2 regions of the Paenibacillus sp. W2I17 genome follow, and region 1 is predicted to be linked to the other one. Evidence: predicted binding sites of a transcription regulator. Region 1 holds the regulator's gene; the other holds the start of a gene.

The links. The regulator LexA, encoded in region 1, represses DNA repair genes until DNA is damaged. The targets are predictions, from matches to a motif close to CGAACATATGTTCG.
Region 2: recA (recombinase RecA) is a predicted target of LexA. The motif match lies at 1,659-1,672, and genes of this name have one in related genera.

Annotation. Positions count from the first base shown of each region.
Region 1 is NZ_JAUSXM010000001.1:481,394-497,264, reverse strand. Features, by position in the region: gene metH (methionine synthase) at 1-2,251, opposite strand, end outside; gene QF041_RS02275 (cupin domain-containing protein) at 2,431-2,976, shown strand; gene QF041_RS02270 (GntR family transcriptional regulator) at 3,073-3,747, opposite strand; gene QF041_RS02265 (ABC transporter substrate-binding protein) at 3,850-5,484, opposite strand; gene QF041_RS02260 (carbohydrate ABC transporter permease) at 5,584-6,456, opposite strand; partial or broken gene QF041_RS02255 (ABC transporter permease) at 6,469-7,399, opposite strand; gene QF041_RS02250 (HAD family hydrolase) at 7,988-8,764, opposite strand; gene QF041_RS02245 (hypothetical protein) at 8,809-9,318, opposite strand; gene QF041_RS02240 (DUF896 domain-containing protein) at 9,444-9,653, opposite strand; gene QF041_RS02235 (LysM peptidoglycan-binding domain-containing protein) at 9,749-10,126, opposite strand; gene lexA (transcriptional repressor LexA) at 10,423-11,049, shown strand; gene QF041_RS02225 (aldehyde dehydrogenase) at 11,156-12,457, opposite strand; gene QF041_RS02220 (bZIP transcription factor) at 13,880-14,518, shown strand; partial or broken gene QF041_RS02215 (hypothetical protein) at 14,878-15,060, shown strand; gene QF041_RS02210 (hypothetical protein) at 15,053-15,403, shown strand; gene QF041_RS02200 (fibronectin type III domain-containing protein) at 15,643-15,871, opposite strand, start outside.
Region 2 is NZ_JAUSXM010000001.1:2,040,812-2,056,682, reverse strand. Features, by position in the region: partial or broken gene pgsA (CDP-diacylglycerol--glycerol-3-phosphate 3-phosphatidyltransferase) at 1-133, shown strand, start outside; gene QF041_RS08930 (competence/damage-inducible protein A) at 241-1,497, shown strand; gene recA (recombinase RecA) at 1,742-2,806, shown strand; gene QF041_RS08920 (regulatory protein RecX) at 3,089-3,826, shown strand; gene rny (ribonuclease Y) at 4,137-5,678, shown strand; gene QF041_RS08910 (TIGR00282 family metallophosphoesterase) at 5,832-6,626, shown strand; gene QF041_RS08905 (stage V sporulation protein S) at 6,744-7,004, shown strand; gene QF041_RS08900 (dipeptidase) at 7,090-8,085, shown strand; gene pduL (phosphate propanoyltransferase) at 8,280-8,852, shown strand; gene miaB (tRNA (N6-isopentenyl adenosine(37)-C2)-methylthiotransferase MiaB) at 9,162-10,718, shown strand; gene QF041_RS08885 (YlbF/YmcA family competence regulator) at 11,023-11,436, shown strand; gene QF041_RS08880 (PaaI family thioesterase) at 11,646-12,050, shown strand; gene QF041_RS08875 (NUDIX hydrolase) at 12,129-12,932, shown strand; gene QF041_RS08870 (cysteine hydrolase family protein) at 13,000-13,557, shown strand; gene QF041_RS08865 (nicotinate phosphoribosyltransferase) at 13,756-15,210, shown strand; gene QF041_RS08860 (hypothetical protein) at 15,729-15,871, shown strand, end outside.

The DNA of each region.
Region 1 (15,871 bases):
GTTCTGGTGGTACTTTTATACCCAAATTAATGATCTGGTAACCGTTATTGGACAGGATGATCTCAACCAGGTTCTTCCCGATGTCATGCACATCGCCTTTAACAGTGGCCAGAATGATCTTGCCTTTAACCGAAGTCTCGTTCTTCTCCATGAATTGCTCCAGATATGCTACAGAAGCCTTCATAACCTCCGCACTCTGCAACACCTCAGCTACAATCAACTCATTGTTGTTAAAGAGACGACCCACTTCCTCCATCCCCCGCATCAGTGGACCGTTAATCACTTGAAGTGCTGTGTATTTGGCAAGTGCCTGCTCCAGATCCGGCAGCAATCCTTCTTTGCTTCCTTCCACAACATATGAAGCGAGACGCTCTTCTAATGAAAGGTTTGAGATTTTTTCCTTCTTCTCAACCTTCTTGTTACGGAACGCCGCTACGAACGCCGCGAGTGTTTCATCATTTGTGTTGTATAAAAGCTCTTCCGAGAGTCTACGTTCTTCTTCCGGAATGGATGCATAACGCTCCAGTTTCTCAGTGTTCACGATGGCATAATCGAGACCTGCTTTGGTACACTCATACAAAAATACAGAGTTCAGCACTTCACGACCTGCTTCAGGCAGTCCGAATGAAATGTTACTGATCCCGAGTATCGTATGACATTCAGGCATCGCTTCCTTAATAACTCTTATACCTTCAATGGTTTCTTTGGCTGAACCGATGTACTGTTCATCTCCGGTACCAACTGGGAACACCAACGTATCAAAAATCAGGTCTTCTGGTTTGAGTCCATATTTGTTCACCAGCAAATCGTAAGAGCGCTTAGCTACGTCAAGCTTGTCTTCCCGACTAATCGCCTGACCCCGTTCGTCAATCGTTCCGACAACAACCGCACCACCATATTTATGAAGCAACGGCGTAATCAGCTCAAATTTCTCTTCGCCATCCTCAAGGTTAATGGAGTTAATTATCGCTTTACCTTGTGAGTACTGAAGGGCCAGATCAATTACTGAAGCATCTGTCGTATCGATCATCAGAGGAACCTTAACTTTTTTCACAACCAGTTCAAGGAACTTCACCATGTCTTCAGACTCTTCACGGTCCGGATCTTGTACACACACGTCAACAATGTGCGCTCCATTTTTCACTTGAGCACGAGCAATTTCGGAAGCTTCTTCATATTTGCCTTCTACAATGAGGCGTTTGAATTTCCGTGATCCCAGCACATTCGTACGCTCTCCGACCATATATGGGCGATTGTCCTGTTCGATGTAGATCGGTTCAATACCAGACAATGCCGGTGGATGTGTTCCGTTCATTTCTCTTGGGGGATACTGGGCAAGTGTGTCGCGCATCGCCCGAATATGTGCAGGGGTTGTCCCGCAACATCCACCAGCAATATTCAACCAACCCTGTTCGGCAAAAGCACCAATCTTCTGAGCAAGCGAGTCTGGTGACTCATGGTAATTACCATTCTCATCCGGAAGACCCGCGTTCGGGTAACAACTAACGGCAACCGATGCCATTCCAGAAAGCGAGCGAATGTGATCACGCATGAACTCAGGACCTGTAGCACAGTTTAGTCCTACCGAAATTGGGTTAAGGTGTTCTAAGGATATATAAAAGGATTCGATGTTCTGACCCGCAAGGGTCGTTCCCATTGGTTCTATCGTTCCTGATATCATCAGGGGCAGTGTAATACCACTCTGTTCGAAGGCCTGCTGAATTCCAATGCTGCCTGCTTTTACATTGAGGGTATCCTGTGAGGTTTCGAGTAGTAGCGCATCAACGCCTCCCTCTATTAAAGCAAGCGCTTGCTCCAAATAACTGTCGATAAGTTCCTGGAACGTTACTCCCCCAGTTACAGACAGTGTTTTGGTTGTTGGTCCCATCGCTCCTACCACATAACGTGGAGATTCCGGTGTAGAGAAACGATCAACCGCAGCTTTCGCAATTCTGGCTGCTTCCAGGTTGATCTCACGTGCCCGATCCTGAATATCGTACTCAGCAAGCACAACGGATGTAGCACCAAATGTATTGGTTTCAATTAAATCGGCGCCAGCCTCCAGATATTCTTCATGAATGCGCTGGATCAGCTCTGGACGAGTAAGCACTAACATTTCATTACATCCATCCAAATCTTCGCCGCCAAAATCTTCGCCAGTCAGATCAACTTGTTGAATCATGGTCCCCATTGCACCGTCGAGGATTAATATTCGTTGTTTTAATGCATCGTGTAGACTAATCTTATCCAATATCTTCACCCCCGCAAAACGTTAAATCTTAGTTTAACAGAAACTAACTTAATGTGAAAGATCGGGTTTGGTCCCGAAAGATGGCGGGTTTGCACGAATATGAACGGAATTTGAGAATCGACAAAAACAAAGCAATCCGATATAATTCAATTAAACCAAGTGGAAAAGAGGGAAAGAACATGGCTGAAATTGTTATCCGAAATACGAACGAACGCATCACTGGTGACGAAAATGTTCGAAATTTCTTAAACAAATACGAAGTATTATATGAGAAGTGGGACGCATCCAAACTGAACACTGATCTGCAAAATAACTTTGGATTAACTGATGAACAGAAAACTGAGGTTTTGGAAACTTACGATTATGAAATCAGAGATTTGGCTGCACGTCGCGGATACCAGATCTGGGATGTCATCACGCTGTCCGAACAAACACCAGATATCGAAGAAAAGCTGGCCAAGTTCGAAGAGATCCACACCCACGCTGAAGATGAGATTCGTGCAATTGTCGCTGGTAAAGGAATCTTTGTTATCAAAGCTACAGATGATGTAGGCTACTTTAATGTAGAATTGTCTCCTGGAGACGTTATCTCTGTACCTGAGAATACACCGCACTTCTTCACTTTAATGGAGAACAAACAAATTATTGCTGTACGTCTGTTCATCGAAAAAGATGGCTGGATTGCAGATCCATACCCTGATCCTACATTTATCAAACAAGCCTAACACTCTCGTGTTACGACTTACTTAACCAAAACCCCTGTTCAATTGAACAGGGGTTTTCGCATATGCATATGGAGAGTATTATCCAATATCGGTGCATTATATAAAATAATGTGGGTATTTCGCCTTTATCGATTCCTGTTCAATAACAACTAGTCTAAGATGAGCTTCCATCACCTGAACAGCTTGCTCGGTCTTACGCTCTGTGATAAGACGATAAATCTCTTTGTGCTGGGAGATAATGACCTCCAGGTTGGAGTCCTCCGCTAGACGTAATAAACGCAACCGATTAAACGGAATATTCAGCTGTTGCAACATTTTCCATGTTCTCAGCTTACCCGTGCCCTGGAACAAAATCTGATGAAACTCTTCATCCAGTTCAAAAAGTCGATAGAAATTGTTTTTCCCTATACAGACTTCCTGCATTGCAATGTTGGTTTCAAGTCGAAATCTGAACTCTTCAGGAAAAGAAACACAAGCCAAAGTCACGATTTCCTTCTCCATCTTCTCCCGCATAAACCTGCCTTCTTCCACATGCTCCAGATTAATATGAGAGACGATCGTTCCACTCTGGGGAATAATGTCCAGCAGTTCTTCTTCAGCAAGCTTCATGAATGCTTCTCTAACGGGTGTTCTGCTCACCTGTAGTTCATCTGCAATCTCTTTCTCTGAAATCTTGGTACCCGGCTTAAGTTCCAGGTGAAGAATTCGTTCTTTTAACAGGTTATATGAATATGCCCGGGTTGAGCCTCTAATTTTTTGATTAAGTGACATGCCTAGACCTCTTTCTATCAGCCGTATTCATTCATCTTAGCACAAATTACCGTTCCACTTATATATCGGTGTGAAACGGTAATCTGGCCAGCATCAACTATATTATTGCTTGTTTTCTTTGTAGGCTTTGTACGTATCATTTGCCAGCTTCAGATAATTGGATAATCCTTGACTCTCCAGCTCTTTGGCAAATGTATCGAATTCAGACAAGTCCCGCTCACCCAAGATAAATTTAAGTGTATTTTGATCCGAATAGTCTTTCAGTGGTGTACTAAGAAGTGTCACCCGTTCACGATCCTCAGAAGAGTAAGGAATTGGTGGTTCTGCCGGGATAACTTCTTTGGTATCCTTCATGTCTTGCTGGAATTTCAACTCTTCTTCACTAAACATCGATTGCAGCAGATCTGTCGTACCACCGTAGGCAAATACTCCACCAGAGAAACCAAAGTCAATACGCAGATCCTTCGTGCCTTTAGGATTCAAGCCATTGTAGTTCACATCTTCTACCAATTTACGTTTTCCGCCCTCTTTGGTAAATGTTTCGCCTTCAACGCCCCATTTGGCAAACTCTTGACCCTCATCGCTGTAGTATAACCAATCCACAAATTGCATAATGGCTTTGAAGTTTTCGCTTTTTTGAATTTTTCCGGATATCATGACACCGTTTTCAAGTCTGGAGCCGGACATTAATTGCCCTTTTGGTCCACCAGGTACTGTAATCTTTGCAACTGAGTATTTACCTTCTCCCAGCGTTTTGTTCATATCATTTCGGTGCAGCACCACCGTTTGGGAATTACCATTAATCATGAATGATTTGCCGGATACAAATTTCTGTACAGCCTGATCATCATCCTGTGTGAAACTTTCTTTGTCCAGCAATCCTTCGGATACCAACTTGTTAAAGTACGTTAGCATCTCTTTGTATTCTGGTGTTGTAGCCGTGTACACAAATTCATCCTGATCTTCCTTATACGTCAATCCGTTACCAAAACCCCATCCAGCCTTGGTACCAAAACCGGTAGCCGCAATACCTAATGTGCTATTAAATTGGAATCGGTCCGAGAACGGAACGGAATCCGGGTACAGCTCTTTGAGTTTCTTTGCAGCGTCATACAATTCATCCCATGTGGTTGGGATAGCAATGTTATTTTCTTCAAAAACATCTGTTCTTACGATTAATGTATAATCTGGCCATACTTCTTCATGCAGACCCGGGAGTACATAATACTTGCCATCTTCCTGTCGAAGTCCTTCGATTTCTTCTTCCAATCCCCATTTTTCCACTTTATCCTTGAAGTTGGGCATCAAATCAATATAATCACTAACGGGCAGAATCGCACCGGAAGATACAAAAGCAGATTCTTCACCAGGATAGGTCTTTGGAATAACCAGCGGTGCATCACCAGAACTGATTAGAAGAGATCTCTTCTGAGAATAGTCACTCATAGGAACAATCGTTGGCTCAAGTGTAACACCAGTCATTTCAGTCATCTTTTCGAAAAGCAACCAGTCTTTTTTGTACGGATAGGTAGGTTGATCACTATACAGTATCGATAGATTAAACGGCTCAGTCGCCTTGAATGTATCCCCTACATTGTACGTCTCCATCGCTGCCTTGGTTTGAACTTCTGTGACGTCACCTCCAGCTCCGGTACCGCTGCTACATGCTGCCAGAACAACGGTCATCATTGTTGCCAACACCATTTTACCAACAAACTTACGTGGCTTTTGATTCATTTAGGTTATCCCCCTGAATTTAGTTTAGGTTGACCTTGCCTTAAAACTTTTTAATCAATCTCTAAAAGTAATCATGTGAATCACTCTAGCTGCTACGTATTACTGTTTAACAGACCCTAACATGATACCGGTTACAAAGTATCTTTGGACAAATGGATAGATGGTGAGTATCGGCAAGATGGTTAATACCATCGTTACTGACTTAATATTGGCAGCAATCTGTGTCAAGTTATCAGCTGAGGTTGCGCCGGCAGATGCCCCGCTTGTCGCTCCTGCAATCATATTGCGCAAATAAATGGTGACCGGGAACAGTTCTTTTTTGTCCAGATACAGAAAGGCTGGGAACCAGGAATTCCAATGACCTACTGCGTAGAACAGCACCATGGTTGCCATAACTGCTTTACTAAGCGGCAATATAATGCGTAACAAGATCCCATATGTGTTCAAACCGTCAATGGAGGCAGCTTCCTCCAGTTCTTCAGGCATATTTTCAAAAAATGACTTCATGATCAGCATGTTGTATATGCTAATTGCGCCAGGAACAACAAGTGCCCACATGGTGTTGTTGAACCCAAGGGAATTAATCAACACATAGTTTGGAATCAATCCACCACTGAAGAACATCGTGAATACAGCGAACATCGTCAAAAACTTGCGACCCATCAACCTCTTTTTGGACAGGGCATAGGCGAAAATAGTCGTCATAAACATGGAGATTAACGTACCTACCACAGTGTAGATAATCGTATTTTTATAATTGGTCCAGAACATGCTGTCACGCGAGATGGTCTTGTATGTCTCCACATTGAATCCTCTTGGGAACAAACTAACCTTACCGGAATTAATATAGGACTCACTACTGAAGGATTGTGCCACGACATTTAAGAATGGATAGAGTGTTATAAATACCACGAACAGCAGAAAGATGACATTGAATACTTTAAATACCTTGTAAGATCTGGATTCCTGCATGATGCTCCTCCTTTACCATAAGCTTCTTTGTGTCAGTCTGCGTGAGATGGCATTTACGGAGAACACCAGAATCAGACCGATCAGCGATTCGAACAAGCCAATTGCGGTAGCATAACTGAAGTTACTGGATTCCAGTCCAACCCGATACAGGTAAGTGGAGATCACATCAGATGTTTCGTAGATAAGCGGATTGTACAAGAGTAAGATTTTTTCAAATCCAACTGCCAGGAAATTACCCATGTTCAAAATCAATAACGTCACAATCGTTGGCAAGATCCCTGGTAACGTTACATGAATCGTTTGCTTCCACCGATTGGCACCATCGATACGCGCAGCTTCATACAAAGAATCATCAATGGTTGTCAGTGCAGCCAGATACAGAATCGCTCCCCAACCCATACCCTGCCATACCTCAGAAGTGATATAGATTGTTCTGAACCACTCAGCCCGCTGCATAAAAGGAATATTGTCTCCGGTGAAGAAAGCCACCAGTCCATTAATGGAACCATTCACTGCTGTCAGCTGCAGGATCATACCCGCAACGATAACGATGGACAGAAAATGAGGCAGATAAGACGCGGTCTGTACAAACTTTTTGAATCGTTTACTCTTCACTTCGTTAAGCATCAAGGCAAAAATGATTGGAACCGGGAATGTAAAGAGTAACGCAAGTCCGCCCAACATCAGCGTATTACCGAATACTCTCCAGAAGGTGGGGTCCTCAATGAACATTTTGAAGTACCTTAATCCAACCCACGTTTCTCCAAATATACTTCCCCCGGGAACAAAACGTCTGAACGCAATCACATTACCTAATCATCGGCCCATATTTGAAAATAAGGAGATAAATGATGGGAAGGATTAATAGTGAATACAGCTGCCAGTCTTTGCGGAACAAGGTTGCTGCCGTTCGTAATCTGCTCTCTTTACGTAAAGATGTCATGGTTAACGTTGTTTTAGCGGTTTCCGACTCCATGTGTTTTCACTCCGATCCAGGACTTGATAAGTAAGAGTAATTCATGTACATTTCCCATCGTTTCTCCTCTTGTAGAAGACAACAAATCCTTCAACTTCACCCCCACTACGAAATAGATAAATGCTAAATGTAAGCGATATCATTTTGATGTGTTATGTAGAATCACACAATCCAAGGTGCTTCACATCATTAATTAGCACTTACTAAGTGGTGTGATCTCCAAATCGAAAGAAGCTTTTTCAAAATATTAAGCGCTTACAATCAATCGAAAATAATAAGCAATAACTCCCTGCTTCCATTTAATGAAGTAAGTCAAAAAGAAATTGCTTTAGGACAATCTAAATACTAGTCATACTAGTATGTTAGTTATATTCTAATCCAGCTTCCCTCTAATTTCAATAACTTTTAGCAAAAAAAATGGAGATCTCATTTAACAAGGTAATTTAGTCAACAAGCTCAAATAAAAAAACATTGGTAACTTCAAGAACGACATCATCGTTCTTTGAAGCTTCCAATGTTTCAGGGTGCTGAGGAAAGATGTTATAGCTGATCCGCTCAGAAATTAGCAATAAGCTGATCCAGTTCAGATAAATGCGTTATTTCGTGGTCAGGCGCATACGTTTCATTGTTGGTCTTATGCTCACGGTTAATCCATACGGATTGGATGCCAGATGATAAAGCACCACGAATATCAGTCGTTAACTTGTCCCCAACCATCATGCTCTCTTCGGGTTTAACACCCAGTTTACTCAAAGCATGTTCAAATATCGATGGATCTGGTTTTCCTTTTCCGAAGTTACCAGAGATAATAATCTCATCAAAGAAAGGAGTTAATTCAGGTACACCATCCAATTTCTCTTGTTGCAAAGCAGGACAACCGTTCGTTAACAACAACAGTTTGTACTTTCCTTGTAACTGACGCAAGGTATCCATCGTTTCTTCGTATACATGAGGTCTGGATCTCCGTTCTACTCCAAACTGCGTGGCCAGTTGTTCAGCAAGATCTTCCCGATCTATACCCAACTTCAACAAGCCACGACGCCAGGATTCTTTACGGTAAACTGGAGCAAGCTGTTCCAACTGACGGAACTCAGGTTGATCCCCACCAGTAAAGTTAGCCCAAAGGCCTTCAAACGGATTGATTCCAATCATTTTAGTGAAAGGAAAGGTTTCATATGATTCATACAGTCCACGTGCCTCATTACGAACAGCTTCTTCAAGTTCTTCTGGTTTGACCCCAGTCTCTTGCGCTGCGATTAGACAAGTCTCATGAAAAGCTTCTCGAACACTACGCTCATCCCACAATAAAGTATCATCCAGGTCGAACAAAATCGCTTTTTAACGCCATTCCGATCATCTACCCCTTTATGCAATAATTACTTTTCGACGGTTTCCACGGTGATCTGGTGTGCTTTTGCAAACTTCAGCAAACGTTCTGCAATCGCATCAGTATCGTAACGGTTCAATAACTTGGTAAACACCCATCTTTTCCCGCGACTGTTATGTTCGATAACAACTGTACCTGGTTCAATTCTGAATTTGACAATATCATCAACCCCAATTGAACGTTCACGATTACCCTTCGTCGTTATAATCCGATTACTGCTAATTTTGATGTATGGACGACGAAGCATGAAGATGACTGCCAAAAATACGTAAAGCAGCATGGTCACCCAGTCCCAGGTTGTCATCGGAGCTTGCACAAGGAACGTGCTCATAAACAGATACAAAAAGGCGAGACCAATCAAAAATATAGGGAACAAAAGGCTGCGTCCCTTAAAGACTTCTTCACCTGGTGTACCTGTGATTGGTTGACCACTTTTTTTGCGTTGCTGATTTAACTGCTTGGAATTTTTCTTAACCGTTCTCTCGAACGAACGCGACATGAGAATCCCCCTTATGTGTCTTTGTATCGGCTTACATAACTGTAAACCAACATTTCCCCCTATAAATTGCACACTCAAAATAACAGGAAGAAACCTAAATATCATAATGATATCATTAGGTTTCGTTAGTGTTTGAGTTTGCCTTGGTGGCCTTTGTCATTCTCATCATCAACAATCTCAATGGTATCCAGTTGTTGTCTGAAATTACTGCGAATATTACTCAAATAAATCTCTCTTAGCTCGGCACGTTCAGCAAGTTCTTCCTCCGACAATCCAGTGGACTTTTGCTTACGAGCCAATTCGTTAATACGTGCTACCAGACTATCTATATCCAAGCTTGTCCCCTCCAAAAATACAAAGTCATATTAACTTTGCCATTATAAAGGCTGCTTGTCAAGCTGACACGCGCTAACACTCATTGATGTGCATTTTATTCTGCAAATTGCGGTAGAGCTAGTACTTGTCCCACTTGGATGGAAGTTGTATGAAGTTGATTCACTTTCTTAATTGCTTCTATATAAATACGTGTATCCATATTTGTCGGTTTATGTTCCAAAGAAATACTCCATAATGTTTCCCCTTGTGAAACAGCTATCTTTCCTCCAGGCAGAACATCATTCTCATTGCCGGCAAATACAGTTAAGACGGTGCTGCATCCAATAAATATAATCATAGAGGTAATGGCTACCTTTAACATCCATGAAGAAATCTTGAAACGCGCTAAAACCTTCTTGTAGTTCCCTATGTTAGACTTCACCAGTTCCGAATTCATTGGTTCATAAATGCTTTGATAAGTAGAATATCTCATTAAACACCCGCCTCCAAACGTTTGTTCCTATCTGTTGAAATCAATATAACACGAACACTTGTTTTGTTCAATAGATTTTTAGAACAATTGTTCGCTTCTTTTTTGAAGGAGAAATATCTTATTTCGCTTCCTTTTGCAAAGCATTTGCAGTATTATGCTCTGACTTTTGGACAATTTCTGTTCTATAAGTTAAAAAACACTGATTTAATGCTATTTTATTTAGAACTTATGTTTGTACGAACGGAGGTTCTATGTTATAATTTTCCCAAACGTTACTAAAATGGGGTTGATACGGTATGTCGAAGATATCCAGCAGGCAGCAGGCTATTCTGGAGTTTATACGAAATGAAGTCCGGTTGAAGGGGTATCCTCCTTCCGTACGGGAAATTGGTGAAGCTGTTGGACTGGCTTCCAGCTCAACAGTACATGGACATTTGGATCGTTTGGAGAAAAAAGGTTTGATCCGACGCGACCCTACCAAGCCAAGAGCCATTGAGCTTTTGAGCCAGGAAGAATCTGAGCATTCTCATCAATTTGCTCATAGCGTTGCACGTATTCCTGTTGTTGGTAAGGTTACAGCCGGGGTTCCAATCACTGCAACCGAGAACATTGAAGACTACTTCCCTCTTCCTACACATTATGTAGGCGAACAAAAAGTGTTTATGCTTTCAGTAGTGGGAGATAGTATGGTGGAAGCTGGAATCGTTAATGGAGATTACGTTATTGTCCGTCAACAGCAAACTGCTGATAACGGTGATATCGTCGTTGCAATGACTGAAGACGATGAAGCTACAGTGAAAACGTTCTATAAAGAGAAAGATCATATTCGCCTTCAACCGGAGAATGCGACCTTCGAACCTTTACGTTTGAAACATGTTAGTATTCTGGGTAAAGTCATTGGCCTTTTCCGAGATATTCATTAATATTTAACTTGAGTAACAAAACTAGATGTAATGAAATACGAAAGAGGTTGTCCTGATCAACAGGACAACCTCTTTTTTTTCATGTTAATGTTATTTTTGCGGCTAATTATTCACTGCGTTTCAGAACACTCTTGTGATGCGAGAACACATCATAGCTCTGTTTTCCGTGATATGAGCCCATACCGCTCTCTCCTACACCACCAAACGGGAGATAGTGTGAAGTCATATGAGAAAGTGTGTCATTAATACATCCCCCACCGAAGGATACTTGATTCAGAACCTGATCCTGCAGTTGCTCATCCTGTGTGAAGAGATATAGCGCCAATGGTTTTGGCCGGCGAACAATCTCATCCAGCATTGGGTTCAGGTCACTGTACGTAAATACAGGAAGAATCGGACCGAAGATCTCTTCTTGCATGACAGCTGATTCCCAGTTCACATCACCAATTATCGTCGGCTCAATAAGAAACTGCTCACGTACAGAACGCCCACCAATTAGCGTTTTGCCATCTGTGAGGAATCCCGACAACCGATCAAAGTTACGTGCATTGACAATATGGGGAAAATCAGCGTTCAGTAACACATCATCCCCAAATTTATCTTTGATCTCTGCGCCAATCAGATTGATCAATTCATCATGAACTTGTTCATGCACAAGCAAGTAATCCGGAGCAACGCAAGTTTGCCCTGCATTCAGGAACTTACCACGAACAATACGCTGAGCCACCAGCTTCAGATCTGCATCACTGTGCACAATAGCAGGACTCTTACCACCCAACTCAAGAGTTACAGGAGTCAGATGCTCCGCAGCTGCCTTCATAACAATGCGACCAACACCCGTGCTGCCAGTGAAGAAAATATAATCAAACTTCTCTTTCAACAATGCTGTACTAGCCTCAACTTCTCCTTCCATTACCGCAATATACTCCTGAGGGAAGATCTCCTGAATCAGATCATACGTCAGACGAGATACAGCTGGTGTTAATTCAGAAGGCTTGATAACTGCACAGTTACCGGCTGCAATTGCTCCAATCAGTGGACCAAAGGCCAGTTGGAAAGGATAGTTCCAAGGTGCAATAATAAGAGCCACTCCGTATGGTTCAGGGTAAATGGTACTCACCCCATCCGGCATAGCCGAATTGGTTGGGACTTGTTTTGGTGCAGCCCATTCCTGCAGATGTTCTAATGCAAAATCCAGTTCACCCAGAACAATGCGAATCTCGGAACCGTAAGCTTCCGCCTCAGATTTGTTCAAATCTGCCCGAAGTGCATCTTGAATCCGTTGCTGATACTTTTCAATTCCCTTTCTAAGCTGTTGAAGCGCATTAATTCGATACTCGATATTTTTAGTTTGTCCTGTATAAAAAAATGTACGTTGTTCTGTCACAAGTTGTTTTGCCTGATCCATATTAACATCTCCAATTAATTATTTAAAATTAAATTGCTAAAAATTAAATTAAAGTATACCTCTTCTATATGAAACTTTCAACATACAAATGAAACATCCATTTGTATGTATTTGAACGATGGTTGGAATTTTAAATGAGTGAAAGCTAGTATTCCCTCCTATTCGTGGCTATTAGAATTGCTAAGGAAACTTGATTAAAATCTTTTGCTTCAGACAGTTTAATGCACTGTAGAAAGAATTCTAATCTCAGTTTCTCCTTAATAAGTTAGTAGATAAATGACAATCGTTTTGCGCTAAAACAAACATGAAGTGATACAATTCATCAGATGGAGAGGTTTAGTTACCATACAAAAATACTCCCCTTTTATTAATGAAAAGAGAGTTTTACGGTTTACCATTATCTAAATCGACGAACAAACGTGTTTTGTTATATAAATGTAAGCCTTGGTTACAAGTAAACACAGAAATGTGGGCTGGTGAAGAAGAATTCAGGGGACATTAGTGGGTGCCTTTTTTTCTTATTATAATGAAGAAACTCATTTCAAATACTCATTTTGATTGCATTACTACTCTGACATTAAAAGCAATAAATTATGGCGCTGGATAAATAGAAAATCTCCTAAACAAAATATTAAACTTATACAAATATTATAAATTATAAGCTCGCAATTCCTAAGCGATACAATCCCTTTAATTAACAGAGATAATTTCGGCTAAAGAAATCGAGCGGAACTCACCCTCTAACATCAACTTTATTTCACACCGTACAAAGTCTAATCCCACAACTACTCCTGAAATCGGCTCTTCAAAGAGAGAGTTAAATAATTCCAAATAAACCGTCTACTACTATTATAAGAGCCAACTAGTACCTAACTGGTCCGCTGTGTTTCCTGATCGTCCAAATCAGGGTTGCCACGGCTCTCTGTGTTCAGCCATAATCAACCTGGATGTCTCACAATCCGTTATCTTTCATTCTGCTACGCATGGTGTACCCTCAATATTAGCCCAAAAATCGATGTTCCCAGAAGTTCGTGTGCGGTCTACCTTAGGACGTTCTCCCCCCCCCCCCCAGCCTTCTAAGATCACTTTGTTGGCTATTTCAGACCATCTTCCAAATGTATAGTTTTCCGCTCCCACAAGAGCGTCAAGAGCAGCCATGACGTTCGTCTTATGTTTACCCGTTTCGGCTATAATCTCATGTATAGCAGGAAACCTACGCCGTCCACCTTTGTACTTATCTAAGATCCGGAGGACCTCTCTTTAATAATCCATTAACATATCAATCACCTCACCAATACTATGTGAGAATATAAGTTCGTTTTTAACATTAAATTCAGAGATATCTGCAATTATATATAGAAACATTTACCTAGGTCTGATAGACTATGTAATAAGAATATTAATAGGAGGATTATTAGTAATATGAAAATAGTACCAGGAATTTTGCTTATTACCGCATTTTTAACACTTGCAGCTTGCTCACCTCAACCTAATGCCGATTTAAAAAGTGATGGAGTCGTCGCAAATGAAGTGGAGTCCACTGTGTCGCAAACAGAACCAACAGAAGAGTCAAAAGATGAAATAACAACAGATTCTGTCAATGAGGAACAAGAAATTACTGCAACTACAATAAAAAAAGGTGATACAGTAACGATAGACGGATATGCGGAGCTTTCAGTCTCTAAACAAAAGTTTTCTAAAAAGATTGAACCTTCAAAACCAGGTAATTTCTACACGTACTACGAATCAAAGGAAGAAGATTCTACATATTTTGCACTCACTGTAAAAGCTAAAAATTTATATACTACTGGCATTGATGCAGATGAAATAGCAAATGTCACCTTGATATATGATAATCAGTATGACTACCCTACATTCAGCACTGTTGAGGAAAAAGGAGGAGAAGACTTTACTTATAGCAACATCACTAGTGTCAATCCTCTAAAAACTACAACGTTATATTATCTAGCCGAGATACCGAACGAAGTCGCTCATAGTGATAAACCGTTAAAAGCTCTGATTAAGGTAAAAGACAATACTTTTGAATATACAATTAGATAATTAAAGGCCCTCCCACACATTTGTTGGCAGGGCCATTTTTTCGCATAAATTAGAATGTTCATTCTTTAATCGACAACAAAAATACCCAGTCATTTGGACCAGATACATTTATAGTAGCACTCATGGGAGAGAGTATTAACACCTTACACCATTTTATGTGATTTTATTCTTAGTCGGTACACATATTACATACTCATCCTAACAACTTTCACGGAGTTCTGAAGCTTCTCCAAACAATGTGTTGATAGAAGTAAGCAGAACCCCGAGTCTGTCCGATTATTCGTATAAAGGCGTGTTATAATTATCAGATCAAAACCGCAATCTGCCATTTAAGAGGTATTGACTCTAAGAAAGGATAGGATCGTGACGAGTTGCCTATGGAAATGTGCGCCGAGGGTGGTGAAGGTGGAGATATCGAATACATAAGTCCATCGGATAATTGTGGTGCCGGCAGCTGGGTAGGTAATCAGTTGGAGGAATATCCAGACGGTACATTAGTAGAATTTATATTTGAGCAAGGGGATAAATTTTTTTATGAGTGAAAAACTTAACCAAATTAGTGACTACTTTGGTGTTTTTTGTTTGGGTGCATTGACGTTGTTTATTTTTGTGCTATCAGTAATGTTTATTATCAAGAGTTTTGTCAATATTTATAGAAAATTAAAAGGTATAAATTCTCCGGCAATGACACCCTGTAAAACATGTAGACGCTCGATTTCAAACACTGCAATTATTTGTCCATACTGTGGTGAACATTACGGTAAAATGAATGAATTAGGTGATTCAATACTTATCTGTTTCCTTTTTGGTTTAGGTCTTTTCATATTAGGAATTGCGAGTCTAACTGAGTCCGTTGAATGGTTTGAGCGTACTTATATGAACTGATCGACACAAATGAGTCGCAGTCCAAAACATAAGCAAGCATTCCGTGGAGTGTGCCAACAACTCATGACCGGAGAGGACAAGAATAACGTTTACCTGGAACCACGTATACAAGCCAGGGTCAAAATGCGCAGCTGGACAAAGTCAGGCGTGCTGCGTATACCCGTGTTTAATCAATTTATTTTCTGAGATAATGCAAAAAAGGCTCCGCATTGAATTGCGGAGCCTTTTTTATTGATTACTTAGTATTCGCTCACTTCAAACGTCAAAACTCGATCAAATAGGATGTAGTCCTTTCGACTTTTGAATGGTCCCTTGTTATTATCGTGCTTATCAATAGCGTAAGATGCCTTTCCGCTTCCAGCTTGTTTAGTTTCATACCAGTCAATGAAGCTGTTCACCTCTTGCATGCTCAAATCGAATTCCTTCTCAAGACCGATAGTCATAGTCACGACAAGAATCGCTCGGTTA
Region 2 (15,871 bases), 1.6 Mb from region 1:
CAATTTCCCGTTTTCATACACGGGTATTCACGTCGATATTATCGCGGTATGGGCAGCAGCGCTTATTACCATCTGGTCGGGTATCGATTACTTTATCAAAAACAAAAACCTGCTTCATTTAACAAAAGCATAATGGTTTGTTCTTAAATGGGTAATCATGAAGGAAGCATTGGGTCAGGGGCAATAGGAAATTATCCTATTGCCCTTTGATCACTCACCACGTGTACAGGAGGATGCTCAATGAAGGCAGAAATCATTGCAGTTGGCACAGAGCTACTGCTTGGACAAATCGTCAATACCAATGCCAGATACCTATCCCGTGAATTGGCTGCGATGGGGATCGATGTATATTTCCAAACGGTGGTTGGGGATAACCTGAATCGACTTAGTGAAGCTATTCGCATTGCGCAGGGCCGTGCAGACGTTATTTTATTTTCCGGTGGCATCGGACCTACCCAAGATGATCTGACCAAGGATGCGCTCGCAGCTGTTCTTAACCGGAAACTGCATACAGATCGAATGGCAATGGACAAAATTGAGAGCTTTTTCAGAGATCGTAATGTGGATATGACAGAGAATAACAGACGTCAGGCGATCGTTATTGATGGCGGAACACCTCTGGCCAATGAAACGGGCCTTGCGGCAGGAAATGCGATTTCTGACAATGACAAATATTATGTTGTGATGCCTGGACCACCTAAAGAGCTGATTCCAATGTTTGAACAGGAAGTCAAACCTTGGCTGTTCCAGCATGTACTCACAGAAGAGATGCCGATCTATTCCCGAATGCTCAAATTCGCAGGTATTGGTGAATCTGCTCTGGAAGATCGACTTCTGGATCTGATTGACGTGCAGACAGACCCTACGATTGCTCCTTACGCGAGCGAAGGCGAAGTTACGGTACGTGTCTCCACAAAGGCTGCGAGTGAGGGAGAGGCGAAGCTGAAGCTGGATGCGATGGAGGTTCAGATTCGGGAACGTTTGACAGAACATCTCTACGCGAACGAGGATGTGCCTATAGAGTACACGATTGTAACCATGATGTCTGACATGGGGCTGACGCTCAGCGCTGCTGAGAGCTGTACAGGAGGGCTTGTCATGCAAAGTCTGACCTCTGTACCCGGAAGTGCGTCAATGCTCAAAGGTGGAATTGTTTGTTACTCCAATGAAATTAAGGAAAAGCTGCTGAATGTGCCTCATGATTATCTGGAAGGTGAAGATGCACCTGGGGCGGTAAGTCCTGAGGTTGCAAAAGTGCTTGCTGAGCAGATCCGCATGATTGGCGATGCTGATTTTGGCTTGGCTGTTACCGGTGTAGCTGGACCGGGATATTCGGAACGCAAGCCACCCGGACTTGTCTTCATCGCTCTTGCTGAACGTGGAAAAGAGACGGAAATTCATGAGCTGCGTATTAATGGTAATCGCGAGACGGTTCGCATTCGTTCAGCCAAAGCAATTCTATATCGCTTATGGCAAAAACTTGTGGCGATGGATTGATTAGTTAATAGCTTCGATTGCATTTACAGTTCCAAGCAAGTATAATTAAGGAAGACGGAAGAACCGTAGAATTAGGCTTTACAGCCTTGTTTACGGTTCTTTTTTCTGTTTAATGGAAAGTTTCCTTGAGGAAGAGGCGCCTCGGCCTTTACAAAAAAAAACGAATGTATGTTCGAAAAAAAGCTTGGCAAACGTGTTAAAACAAGGTATCATTATCTTATAAACAGTAAAGGGTGTGAGCTTATTGTCAGACCGTCGTGCCGCGCTTGATATGGCGCTCCGTCAAATAGAGAAGCAATTTGGTAAAGGATCCATCATGAAACTGGGTGAGTCCACTCATATGAATGTGGAAATTATTCCCAGTGGTTCCTTGGCTTTGGATATTGCATTAGGAACAGGCGGCTTGCCTAAAGGCCGTATTGTTGAAATATATGGACCCGAATCCTCTGGTAAAACAACCGTAGCATTGCATGCTATCGCTGAAGTACAAAGAGCGGGTGGACAAGCTGCATTTATTGATGCCGAGCATGCTCTTGACCCACAATACGCAAGCAAACTTGGTGTTAATATTGATGAATTGCTTCTGTCTCAGCCAGATACGGGTGAGCAAGGGCTGGAAATTGCAGAAGCTCTTGTACGCAGTGGTGCAGTAGATATCGTCGTTATTGACTCTGTAGCCGCATTGGTTCCAAAAGCAGAGATTGAAGGCGAAATGGGTGATTCACACGTTGGTTTGCAAGCGCGTTTGATGTCTCAGGCGCTGCGTAAACTGTCTGGTGCAATCAGCAAATCCAAAACAATCGCAATCTTCATTAACCAGCTTCGTGAGAAAGTCGGCGTTATGTTTGGTAACCCGGAAACAACACCTGGTGGTCGTGCTCTGAAGTTTTATTCCACAGTACGTCTTGATGTGCGTCGTATTGAGAGTATCAAATCAGGCAATGACATGATTGGTAACCGTACTCGTATTAAAGTTGTGAAAAACAAAGTGGCACCTCCGTTTAAACAAGCGGAAGTGGATATCATGTATGGCGAGGGTATTTCGAGAGAAGGCAGTATCATTGACATTGGTACAGAGCTGGACATCGTTAATAAAAGTGGTGCATGGTACTCCTACGAAGGCGAGCGTTTAGGACAAGGCCGTGAGAACGCAAAGCAGTTCATGAAAGAGCATAAAGATATTGCTGACATCATTGAACAAAAAATTCGTGTAGCCAGTAACTTGGTTACTGCAGTTCCTGCGCCAACTAGTGAAGAGCAACAAAAAGAAGCAGAAGAAGAACAAGAATTGTTTGAAATCAACGAGTAACCTCTCAAAACCTCCCTTGTAGGGAGGACCCTGAGGGTGTTCCCCACTGGACTCCGTAAACTTATCTGATTGAGCTTGGATCAATCTGGATAATGGATTGTAGTGGGAGTACTCGTGCTGTCTAACAGCCCCTGTCCCAATGGACAGGGGCTGTTAGCACGCTAACTGTGGAGTAAAGGCCGGGCAGAGTTCCCGGTCTTTTGTATTATTAGTGTTCTCTGTCTTATGTGAAGATGTGCTTGGCGTAGTCAGAACGAAAATGTTATGAAAGGGGAGACCAGAATGGATCAACATGACGAGGATTTATATGAAGAAGCAGAACAGGACGGCCTATCCCAATTTCCGGACAACGAAGAACTTATTATTACACGTGTAGAACGAACGAAGAGCAGGCAAGCTCGTTATCGAATCACTTTTGGCATCCACTCCATTACGGTTCTTGAAGATGTGATGATTAAATACAGGATGACTCAAGGTAATACGTTTATGAAGAAGGATCTGGAGGAAATCATTGTAGCTGACGAGCGACAGCGGACCTATGCACAGTCTCTGCGATTTTTGGAGCATAAGCCACGTACGCGCCATGAATTAAGTCAGAAACTTCGTCAGAAGGAGTTTGCTGCACCTTTGATTGAAGAGGCGCTGGATCGGCTTGAGCGGGAGAACCTGGTGGATGACGATCTATTTGCGAAGGAATGGACAAGACAGCGTATGGAGGGCAAGCGGAAGGGAAAACTGTGGATAAGGCAAGAGCTGCGTCAAAAGGGCATTGCCAATGATCTCATTGTTGAGGCACTAGAAGGGATCAGTACAGATGCGGAATTTGAGACTGCCTTGAGTGCAGGACGCAAAAAATGGAATCAGGTCAAAGGGGACGTCAAAGAGAAGAAAAATAAAACGCTTCCCTTCCTAATGAGACGTGGTTTTTCAATGGATATGGTGCGCCGGGTCGTGAATTGTTTAATTGAAGAAGATGAGGCTGGGGACCCTGAAGATGACGAAGCGTTGTTATGGGATTAGCAGACTAGAGTCTCTATACTGCATTCTCTTGACAATTTCTTTCGTCAAATACTAAAATGGACATGAGTCTGTAAGAAATGGACAACCCTTTTTCCTTCCAAAAAAGCGGTTTCGGTTTCTTAAGATTTATACCATTCTTAATTATGGGTTTGCTGGAAACAGTGAATAGTACGTGGAAACATGTACATGTGAAATGAAAATCGGCGGGGGATCGCCGTGAGTATTCGTTATTCCCAAACATATGTAAGGTTTGAAAACTGCAAATTGACCCAAGGAATGCCTTGGAGGAACCAACGAGGAGGTGAACAGTATGAATCCTGCAATCACGATCGCTCTCGTTGTGGCCGCGCTAATCATTGGGTTCGGAGTAGGGTATTTTATTCGCAAATCTCTTGCAGAGGCTAAAATCTCTAGTGCGGAACAAGCTGCCGTACAAATCGTGGAGAACGCGAAGAAAGAGGCAGAGGCACTGAAGAAAGAAACGGTGCTGGAAGCGAAGGATGAAATCCATCGCATTCGTGCTGAAGCTGAAAAAGACACTCGTGAACGTCGGAATGAAATTCAACGACAAGAAAGACGATTGTTGCAAAAAGAAGAGTCGCTGGATAAAAAATTGGAATCACTCGAACGTAAAGAAGAGCAAGTGGCTAACAAAGAGAAACGAATTGATGAGACTCAGCAGCAGATCGAAATGATTTACAAAAACCAGGTGACAGAGTTGGAACGTATATCCAACCTCACCATGGAAGACGCACGCAGTATCATACTGTCCAACGTAGAACAGGAAGTTCGTCATGAGACGGCTCAAATGATCAAGGACATTGAACAACAAGCGAAGGAAGAAGCGGACAAAAAGTCCCGCGAGATTATTACACTCGCCATCCAACGCTGTGCGGCTGACCACGTAGCGGAAACAACGGTATCTGTTGTTACCCTGCCAAATGAAGAAATGAAAGGCCGGATTATCGGTCGTGAAGGACGTAACATCCGTGCGCTTGAAACCCTTACAGGGATTGACCTCATTATCGATGATACGCCAGAAGCTGTTATTCTGTCGGGCTTTGACCCGATTCGCCGTGAAATCGCCCGTACTGCCCTGGAGAAACTGGTGGCTGATGGACGTATTCACCCGGCACGGATTGAAGAGATGGTTGAGAAATCCCGCAAAGAAGTGGATGAGCGCATCCGTGAATACGGTGAGCAAGCTACCTTTGAAGTGGGCGTGCATGGTCTGCATCCGGATCTGATCAAAATTTTGGGCCGGTTGAAGTTCCGTACAAGTTACGGTCAGAACGTCTTGAAACATTCCATGGAAGTCGCTTATCTGGCTGGACTGATGGCTGGCGAACTCGGAGAAGACGTAACTCTGGCAAGACGTGCAGGTCTATTGCATGACATCGGTAAAGCGCTGGATCACGAAGTGGAAGGATCACACGTCGAAATTGGCGTGGAACTGGCGAAGAAATACAAAGAACATCCGGTTGTAATCAACAGTATCGCGTCCCATCACGGAGATTGCGAAGCGACTTCGGTCATTGCCATGTTGGTTGGCGCAGCAGATGCGCTCTCCGCAGCAAGACCAGGCGCACGCCGCGAAACGCTGGAAACGTATATCAAACGACTGGAGAAGCTGGAAGAAATCTCAGAGTCCTTCGAAGGTGTCGAGAAATCGTACGCCATTCAGGCCGGACGCGAAGTTCGCGTTATGGTACAGCCTGAGAAGATCGATGATGCTGAAGCCTTCCGCTTAGCCCGTGACATCACGAAGATGATTGAGAATGAACTCGACTATCCGGGTCACATCAAAGTCACCGTCATCCGGGAAACCCGTGCGGTTGAATACGCAAAATAGAGCATTACGGAAAAGTGGCCGCAGTAGTGGGCCACTTTTCCTGTTGATAGCCTGTTAAAAGGCAACTACACATCATAGAGCATAGATAGAGTCCTGCAAAGGTTCAACATTTGAAGTAAGAGGACTTTGCAGGAATTGAGGAGGCAGTAATCAATGAAGGTTTTGTTTATTGGTGACATTGTAGGTAACGTGGGACGTAAGGCATTAAAGGAAAATTTACCGTACCTGAAATCGAAGTATAAGCCACATGTGGTGATTGTGAATGGTGAAAATGCGGCAGCAGGTCGCGGCATTACCGGTGCAATCGCAAATGAGTTTTTCAACTGGGGTGTACATGGTATTACACTTGGTAATCATACTTGGGACAATAAGGATATTTTTGATTTTATAGATGATGAGCCCCGCATGATTCGTCCAGCGAACTTTCCACCAGGCACACCAGGACGAGGGTACACGGTTGTCAAAGGCGAAGGGAAAGAGCTAGCGATTGTCAATCTTCAAGGAAGAACGTTCCTGCCTGCTCTGGATTGTCCATTCCGTGTAGCTGATGAAATTGTAGATGAGCTGCACCAAGACCATAAATGTATTTTGGTCGATATGCATGCTGAAGCGACGTCAGAAAAGATTGCCATGGGATGGCATCTGGATGGACGTGCGTCTCTCGTTGTAGGTACACATACACATGTACAGAGTAATGATGATCGGATTTTGCCTGGAGGAACGGCTTACTTGACGGATGCAGGCATGGTAGGGCCCCGTGACGGTATATTGGGTATGGAGCGTGAGGCCGTGCTGCGTAAGTTCTACACTCAGCTGCCTGTACGTTTCGTTGTGGATGATGGCAAATGGCACTTCCATGGTGTTTTTGTTGAAATTGATGAAGCCACAGGTGCGGCAACACGCATCGAAAAAATTCGTCTGATGGAGGACGAGTGGCGCATGGAATAGGGGTATTGTCCCAATTTGCAGGGAAACCCGTCTAAAAAGAAGGAATTTTTTTGCCTCCCGCGAATAACATCTAGTAAGTGGAAACAAACTTTCAACATTCCCAGGGAGGTACTTACCATGGATGTATTAAAAGTTTCAGCAAAGTCCAATCCTAATTCTGTAGCCGGCGCTCTTGCAGGGGTTCTTCGTGAACGTGGAAATGCTGAACTGCAGGCAATTGGAGCGGGAGCACTGAACCAAGCCATTAAAGCGGTAGCGATAGCCCGGGGATTTGTAGCACCAAGCGGAGTTGACCTGATTTGTATTCCAGCTTTTACAGACATTGTGATCGACGGCGAGGACCGAACGGCCATTAAGCTGATTGTGGAGCCCAGATAATACATGCAGTATGCATTGAACCTGTTTACGATGTAGACAGGTTTTTTTGCGTTTTTTTGCAATAACATATTGAGGAGGGTTTAAGATGTCCATGTCTGATTGGCGTATAGCTGATTTTCACTGTGATGCACTGAGCAAAATTTTGATGCAGCCTGCTCTTTCATTCCAAGATGCTCCACAACTGGATGTGAACTTGCAACGTTTGAAAGAGGGAAATGTAGGGTTGCAGGCGTTCGCCATCTATTTACCCGAAGTGCTTGGCAGAGGCAAGTTTGAACATGTGATGGGACAATTGGAGATTTATCGTAGACGTGTAGAGAGAAGTCAGGAGCGGCCTGGCGGCACACAGACGTTGTTATGGCGTGAACAGGTGGCTCAGGTGGGGCAAACAGAGGGTCCGTGGGGATTAATCACAATGGAGGGTGTAGATGGCCTGGAGGGCAACCTGTTCTATCTGGAGCTATGTTATCAGATGGGCGTTCGAATTATTGGACTAACGTGGAATTATGCCAATTGGGCGGCTGACGGAGTAATGGAGAAGCGTGGAGCAGGTCTGACGGAGAAGGGGAAAGAACTGGTGCGCCAGTGTAATGAAATCGGAATGCTACTGGATGTGTCACATCTGACGGAGAAAGGGTTTTGGGAACTGGCTGACTTGAGCAAACGTCCTTTTATTGCCTCCCATTCCAACAGTTATAGCGTATGTCCCCATGTGCGTAATCTGAAAGATGATCAGATTCAGGCCATCATTGCCCGGGAAGGGCGGATTGGACTGACGTTTGTACCCTGGTTTGTCAAGCAGGAGGGTGAGGTACGTATAGAAGATCTGCTGCCTCATATTGAGCAATTCTGTTCTCTCGGCGGGCAGCATCACCTGATGATGGGGTCCGATTTTGATGGAATTTCAACGTATATTCAGAGACTTGAACATTCAGGACATTATCCGAGACTGACGGAAATCCTGCTCAAGCATTATGATGAACATCTGGTTCGTGGCTGGTTGTGGGGGAATGCAATGAGTTATCTGGGGGAACACTTGCCAGAGAGCAATCCAAAGATGAAGGGGAATTCCATGAAATAGTGAAGCCGTGTGTGCGTTGAATGGGTTGAATTGAAACTTGTTTTCCAAATAAAGGAGGGGAATGATGGTGAAATAAGTGTATTTCATGAATTTTCACCAGTTCGTTTTCATTTCACTCCAAAAAGGGGTATAATACCATTGGATTGTTAAGAGCCTGAGTACAGGCCATAGATAAACAAGGAGTGAAATTTACAATGAGTAAAACAGTACCTGTGGGCGTATCTGCCCGTCACATTCATGTATCCCAAGAGCACGTTGAAATTTTGTTTGGCAAAGGTTATGAACTGACTGAATTTAAACCACTGTCCCAGCCTGGCCAATACGCTGCTAACGAAACTGTAGCGGTAATTGGTTCGAAAGGACAGTTTGATAAAGTGCGTATCCTTGGACCTGTTCGCCCTGAAACGCAACTGGAGATCTCTATGACAGATTCATTTGCTATTGGTGTTAAAGCACCTGTGCGTGAGTCCGGAAGCATTGAAGGTACACCGGGAATCACGATTAAAGGTCCTGCTGGCGAAGTTACGATTGATAAAGGTGTTATCGTTGCTGCTCGTCACATCCACTTCCACACTTCGGATGCTGCAAAATGGGGTATCGAGGACAAACAATTGCTGAAAGTTCGCCTTGGCGGAGATCGTGGTCTGGTACTGGAAAATGTACTGGCTCGTGTATCCGATTCTTTTGCACTGGACATGCATATTGATACAGATGAAGCTAACGCTGCTGGCGCTCGTAATGGCGACACTGCTGAAATCATCGATTAATTACATGTAATAGCTTCAGCCGCCAATTGGGGGTCTGAATAACATATAAACCTGAGCACAGCCAACAGGGGCCGGTTAATTCCAGCCCTGATGGCAAGGCTCAGGTTTTTGTGTTTTCTTAGTGTTCTTGTGAGCATGGCATGTTTCGGATTAGACGAAGGAACATGCGCTTTGGATGTGGAACTACAGCCCAATTCATGCTATAATTTGCTGTAATGCTCTTTTAATGTTCCAAGCAAGAAATTCACTGGAACAGGGATGAATGAACGATTTTTTATTAATAGAGGCTGTAAGGAGTGACCGAAGGAAATGGCTAAAGACTCAAAAAAGGATTACTCCCAATATTTTGATTTCTCGGATGCCAAAGTAATTTCGCAAGATGAATTCAGCAAAAAGATAAGAATCCGGGGCCGTGAGATTAACATCAAATCGGAACCCAATCATCGTCAGGAGAAACAGCGGGGTAAGGAAGACGTCCAGGTGCTTTACGAAAATGCCGTTCCCGATGAACTGAAAAACATAGGGAAAGGCAAACATTATATTGTATATACGTATGGATGTCAGATGAACGAGCATGACTCGGAAACCATCAAAGGACTGCTTGAGTCTATGGGATATCAGGCTACAGAGAATCGCAAAGAAGCTGATATTATTCTGCTCAATACGTGTGCCATACGGGAAAATGCGGAAGATAAAGTATTTGGTGAGCTTGGTCACCTGAAAACGCTAAAACTCGAACGTCCGGGATTGTTACTTGGCGTATGCGGGTGTATGTCCCAAGAAGAAGGCGTCGTCAACCGAATCATGCAGAAACATGGCTTTGTGGATATGATCTTTGGTACACATAATGTGCATCGACTGCCACATCTAATCCAGGAAGCGCTGTTCAGCAAAGAAATGGTTGTTGAGGTGTGGTCCAAGGAAGGCGACATTATTGAGAACCTGCCGAAAAAACGTGAGGGTATGCGCGGCTGGGTGAACATTATGTATGGCTGCGACAAGTTCTGTACATATTGCATCGTTCCGTTTACGCGGGGCAAAGAACGCAGCCGTCGTCCGGAAGATGTCATTGCCGAAGTTAGGGATTTGGCACGACAAGGCTTTAAGGAGATCACGCTGCTTGGTCAAAATGTGAATGCGTACGGCAAGGATTTCACCGACCTGAACTACAGCTTTGGTGACTTGATGGATGCCATTCGCCAAATTGATATTCCGCGAGTACGGTTTACAACCAGTCACCCACGTGACTTCGATGATCGCTTGATTGAAGTGCTGGCCAAGGGCGGAAACCTGGTGGAGCACATTCATCTTCCGGTGCAATCTGGTAGTTCAGAAGTACTCAAGCGTATGAGCCGCAAGTATAACCGGGAACACTATCTGAAACTGGCTGACAAAATTAAAAAGGCCATCCCGGATGTTGTGTTGACAACGGATATTATTGTTGGTTTTCCGGGGGAAACGGAAGAACAGTTTGAAGATACACTTTCCCTTGTCCGTGAAGTAGGGTATGATTTTGCCTATACCTTTATTTATTCCCCACGTGAAGGTACACCGGCTGCGGTGATGGAAGACAACGTACCGATGGAAGTGAAGAAGGAACGTTTGAAGCGCTTGAACGAAACGATCAACGAATACAGCCACCGAAGCAATGAAGAGCAACGCGGCAAAATCGTTGAAGTACTCGTTGAAGGTGAGAGCAAGCGGAATTCCGAAGTTCTGGCAGGACGTACGCGCAGCAATAAGCTGGTGCATTTTGAAGGACCCAAAGAATTGATCGGTACTTTCGTACAAGTGGAAATCACCGATCCGATGACTTTTTATATTCGGGGCAACCTGCTCTCCGAGCCGGTAGCTGCCAATCAGTAATACACACACCAATAAGATGAGAATTTTGGGGTTCAATATCAGGTTCGGACATTCGCGCAAGTAGCGGAGGGGACGGAATCGGTCTGTAGAAGCGAAGCGTTCGCCTTTGTCTCCGGATTTTAACCTTGAACAATTGTAATCAGAAAAACCCGGAGACAACAGCGATCAAAAGAACGATCCGTACCCGCAGCGGTCATGGAGCAGACGTTTGAACTCATTTGAGCCCAGGTTCTCATCTTATATCATCTCATAGAATGGAGCGATTTCAGTGGCGCAGGAAGAAGTGCAGTACAACCATTATGGAATGCCAACCTACGATACGCGCAATCTGGTCATACGCGACGACATTATGGGAAAAGCCAAAGAATTGGCTGATATGCTCGGAACGAGTGAGGAAGTTAGACAGTTTCAACAGGCTGAAACCAAAATTCGTGACCATGAGCGCATCCAGCAGTTGATTGCAACGATCAAGAAAAAACAAAAAGAAATCGTTGCTTTTGAAAGCTTCAAAAATGTGGAGATGGTCAGCAAAATTGAACAGGAAATTGAAGATCTGCAAAGCGAACTGGACAGTATTCCATTGGTTACGGAATTCCAGCAGAGCCAGAGCGACATCAACTACTTGCTTCAACTAGTGATCTCTGTAATCCGGGATACGGTTTCTGAAAAAGTAAACGTGGAGGCTGGAACGGATTCACCTCCGACCAGTTGCGGTTAAATGACGGAAGGGTGCGGACGCTGTCCGCGCCTTTTTTGACATTACATAACCTTTAACGTGGAGTGGCTATCGCCAAGTACTCGGAATATAATTCCAAGCAAAGCTCCACGCTGTGGGGTTATTTTGTGTGGCGCAACTGACTTTTAATGATAAAGGCACATGACATCAAGAGAGCTTGATACGTACAGTGAATAAAGGAGAAATGAATAATGAGTATTTTGGACAAAATGGTGGAAGACGGAGACGGACGATTCTGGGGATTTCTCGGATGTCGTTATATTAAAGGAGACGGCAAAGAAGTACAGATCGCGTTGACAGCAGGCGAACATCATACCAACTCCATGGGGATTATTCATGGGGGTGTATTAACTTCACTGATGGATCAGGCGATGGGTATGGTTGCAACAGCAGCAATGGAAGTGGACGGCTGTGTGACAACAAATCTGAACGTACATTTTCTCGCACCGATGAAACAAGGGGAATTAACGGTGACAGCTACCGTACTGCATCAAGCAGGACGCAGTGTTACGACTCAATCGGAGGTTCGCGATGCATCGGGCACGTTGGGATGTATGGCTACGGCGACATTCCGCATAGCACGCCCGAGAACGTAACGCATGAATCCTGCGGTTGACAAAAGATATTATTATGTCATAATGAAATTATCAAAATGAAAATAGTCGGTGGTGCCCATGAGCGAAAACTACGAACACTTTAATGCAGAGAGCGACGAACAAGCAGCACGTGCTTATAGTTCCAAAAAATATCGTACCCCCGATGGTGTTCCTGCGGATATCGTTATGTTCACCTTAACCAAGCGGGAGCGCAAGACGGTGACTAAGACACTTCCCATTCGGGAACTGAAAGTGATGCTGATCAAGCGCAAAGGCTGGCCTTTTGCAGGCAGATGGGCATTACCCGGTGGATTTTGTCAGGAAAATGAATCCATCTATGGTGCAGCTAAGCGTGAGCTGATGGAAGAGACAGGTGTAGATGGTGGACATCTGGAGTACTTGAATGTATACAGTCAGCCGGGCCGTGATCCGAGGGGCTGGATTATCTCCCACGCATTTTTCGCGCTTGTGGAAGAATGGATGCTGGATCAACGCCAAGCAGCAGATGATGCTGAGGATGTTGGATTGTTCACCATTCAGGAGGCGCTGCAAGAACTGGAACTGGCCTTTGATCACAGAACAATCATTGAAGATGCTTATCGACGTATTCAACAGCAGATGCTGGAAACGACGATTGCTCGTCAGTTCCTGCCACGTGATTTTACATTAAGTGAATTATATCAGGTTATTCAAAGTGTTGTACCGGATTTTGAAGAACCAAACTTCATTCGCAAGATTACGTCTACCCGCAGCCGTAAAGGCATTGTGGAAGAAGTAAGAGATGAAGAGGGGAACCTGGTGAGTTCCAACCAGTACTCGCAGCGTCCGGCGCAGCTATATCGTTTTACAGAACTCGTACCACGCCTTTCCATCTATACGTAATAAGGTGTAGATGTGTCAATCTGATTGAATCAGGATCAACCATTTCTGGGCTAAGGGAGTGTTGACGATGAAAGCACTGATTGTCATTGATTTTACGAAGGATTTTGTGACAGGTTCTTTGCCTGTAGGTCAGCCGGCTATTGAGATTGAAGAGACGATTGCAGCTGTAACCGAGGCCTATTGTAAGAACAAACATGAGGTAATCATGGCTGTGGATCTGCACGAAGAGAATGATCCGTATCACCCGGAGACTGCACTTTTCCCACCTCATAACATCAGAAATACGGAGGGAAGACAGTTATATGGTCGTCTTGCCCAAGTGATGGAAGAACGGAAAACAGATATACAGTGGATGGATAAGACGAGATATAGCGCATTCTGTGGGACCGATCTGGAACTCAGACTGCGTGCACGTGGTATTACGGATATTGCACTGATTGGGGTATGCACGGATATTTGCATATTGCATACTGCAGTGGACGCTTACAATAAAGGTTTTCATATTACGATATATGAAGATGCCGTTGCCAGCTTCAATCCGGCAGGGCATGAGTGGGCACTTGGACATTTTCGTTCCAGCCTTGGTGCTTCGGTGGTTAAGGCGAGCGAGACAGTCTTGGCTTAAGTCTACTCCATAGTCATGTTTGGTTGACCTCCTGTTAGGAACCGGATGAATGTGGTGAATGGTGTATAGAGTTTTTTACGGGAGACTTGTTTGTTTAATACGGATGAACAGAATCATGAAGAATAAGTCTCCATATGTTAACCCGTGTTCACAGATAAAATCTGGGGGCACGAGCGGAAGTCAGAGAGGATGAGACAAATGCAGACAACTAGCCTGGCTTTACATACGGATAAATATCAGATCAATATGATGTACGCCCATTGGGTGAATGGTACTCACAAGCGGAAGGCGGTATTTGAAGCCTATTTCCGTAAGCTTCCTTTTGGCAACGGATATGCGGTATTTGCCGGATTGGAACGTATTGTGAACTATATCAGTCAGCTTCGGTTCACGATGGACGACATCAAATTTTTATCCAAACAAGAGGAAAATTACGATCCGGTCTTTCTGGAAGAATTGCTCCAGTTTTCATTTCAGGGGACGATTCATTCCATGAAGGAGGGTGCAATTGTTTTCCCTGACGAACCGCTCATTCGGGTAGAAGGCTCCATTATGGAGACACAATTAGTGGAGACGGCGATACTTAACTTCATGAATTATCAGACGTTGATTGCAACCAAGGCTTCGCGGATCAAACAGGTAGCACAGCAGGATACGTTGCTCGAATTCGGCACACGACGTGCACAGGAAGCGGATGCTGCTATATGGGGCGCACGTGCCTCGTATGTGGCAGGCTTCCATGCAACGTCCAATATGCTGGCCGGAGAGCGCTTTGGAATCCCAACAGCAGGTACACATGCCCATTCTTGGGTACAGAGCTTTATGAGCGAGCAGGAGGCGTTTGACGTGTATGCCAAAGTGTTGCCTGATCAGGTTACGCTGCTGGTCGATACCTTTGATACGTTGAACAGTGGGGTACCTCACGCCATCAAGACAGCCAAGAAGTTGGAGAGCCAGGGTAAAAAGATGAATGCCATTCGTCTCGACAGTGGTGACCTTGCGTACTTGTCGATTCAGGCACGTCAGATGCTGGATGAGGCTGGCTTGGATTATGTGAAAATTGTTGCATCCAATGATCTGGATGAGAATACGATTTTCAACCTGAAGGCTCAAGGAGCACGGATTGATACATGGGGTGTTGGTACACAGTTGATTACCGCTTCTGACCAGCCATCTTTGGGTGGAGTATACAAATTGGTGGAGCGTGAAGTAGACGGTGCCATGCTGCCTACGATCAAAATATCTGCCAATCCTGAAAAGGTGTCCACTCCAGGTAAAAAGGAAGTGTTCCGGATCATTGATCCGAAACATGGCAAAGCGATTGCAGATTATATCTGCTATCCAGATGAAGAGCAGCCGCTACAGGGCGGACCGCTCAAGCTGTTCAACCCGCTACACCCTTACCTGAAAAAGACGGTTACCCGCTACGAAGCGGTCAATATGCTGGAGCCAATCTTTGTGAATGGACGTAAAGTGTATGAACTGCCTAATCTGGATGAGATTCGGGCGTACCACCGGGAACAGATGAACCTCTTCTGGCCTGAATACCAACGGAAGCTCAATCCGGAGATCTACCGTGTGAACATCAGCCCTGCGGCATGGAATATGAAGCAGAAGCTCATTGCGGAACATGTGAAATCCACAGAGGAATGATCTACACATAAGAATTACAGAGAGGCATAACCAGTGAGGGATTCTGGCTTATGCCTTTTTGATGCCTATAAAATGTATACGTTCTTAGCGGAGTTGAACGATTCGATGATCGCAAGCAAAATTTCCGCTATACGCGTTCTGTCTTCTGTGAAAGTACGTCGATAGTTGATAGACGTTATTCTTATATGTCCCGATGAGATGGACCAGTGATGTAAGAAATCTCATGGACAGACTGCCCAGGTAGCAGGCTATACTGGAATTTGTCTTGTTCAGTTCAAGAGGTTGTTCAAAAATAGACTTTTGAACACGTATTTACAGGGGGAAAAGCAGTAATTATTTCTCGGGAAAGCGCAGGAGACGCCAAATTCTGCATCATTCCAGATTTAAATTTGCTTAAACATATTAGAGCAGTTATTTCAGTGCCGATTTTTAGAACAGTTCCTTCAGTTCCAGTTAAGTATCCTAGCATTGTTTCAATCCCGTACCTGTAGGGGATGAAAGTAAGAGGAGGTGCAGACATGAGATGGATATTAGGACTGGTCTGGATCGCTTTTATTGCCTATGCAGTGTTGTTGGCACCAGGGCAGTCACCTGGAAGTGACCCGATATTCAAAGAACTGATCACAATGCAAAGCAAAGAACCTTGGTTACTTACGGTATT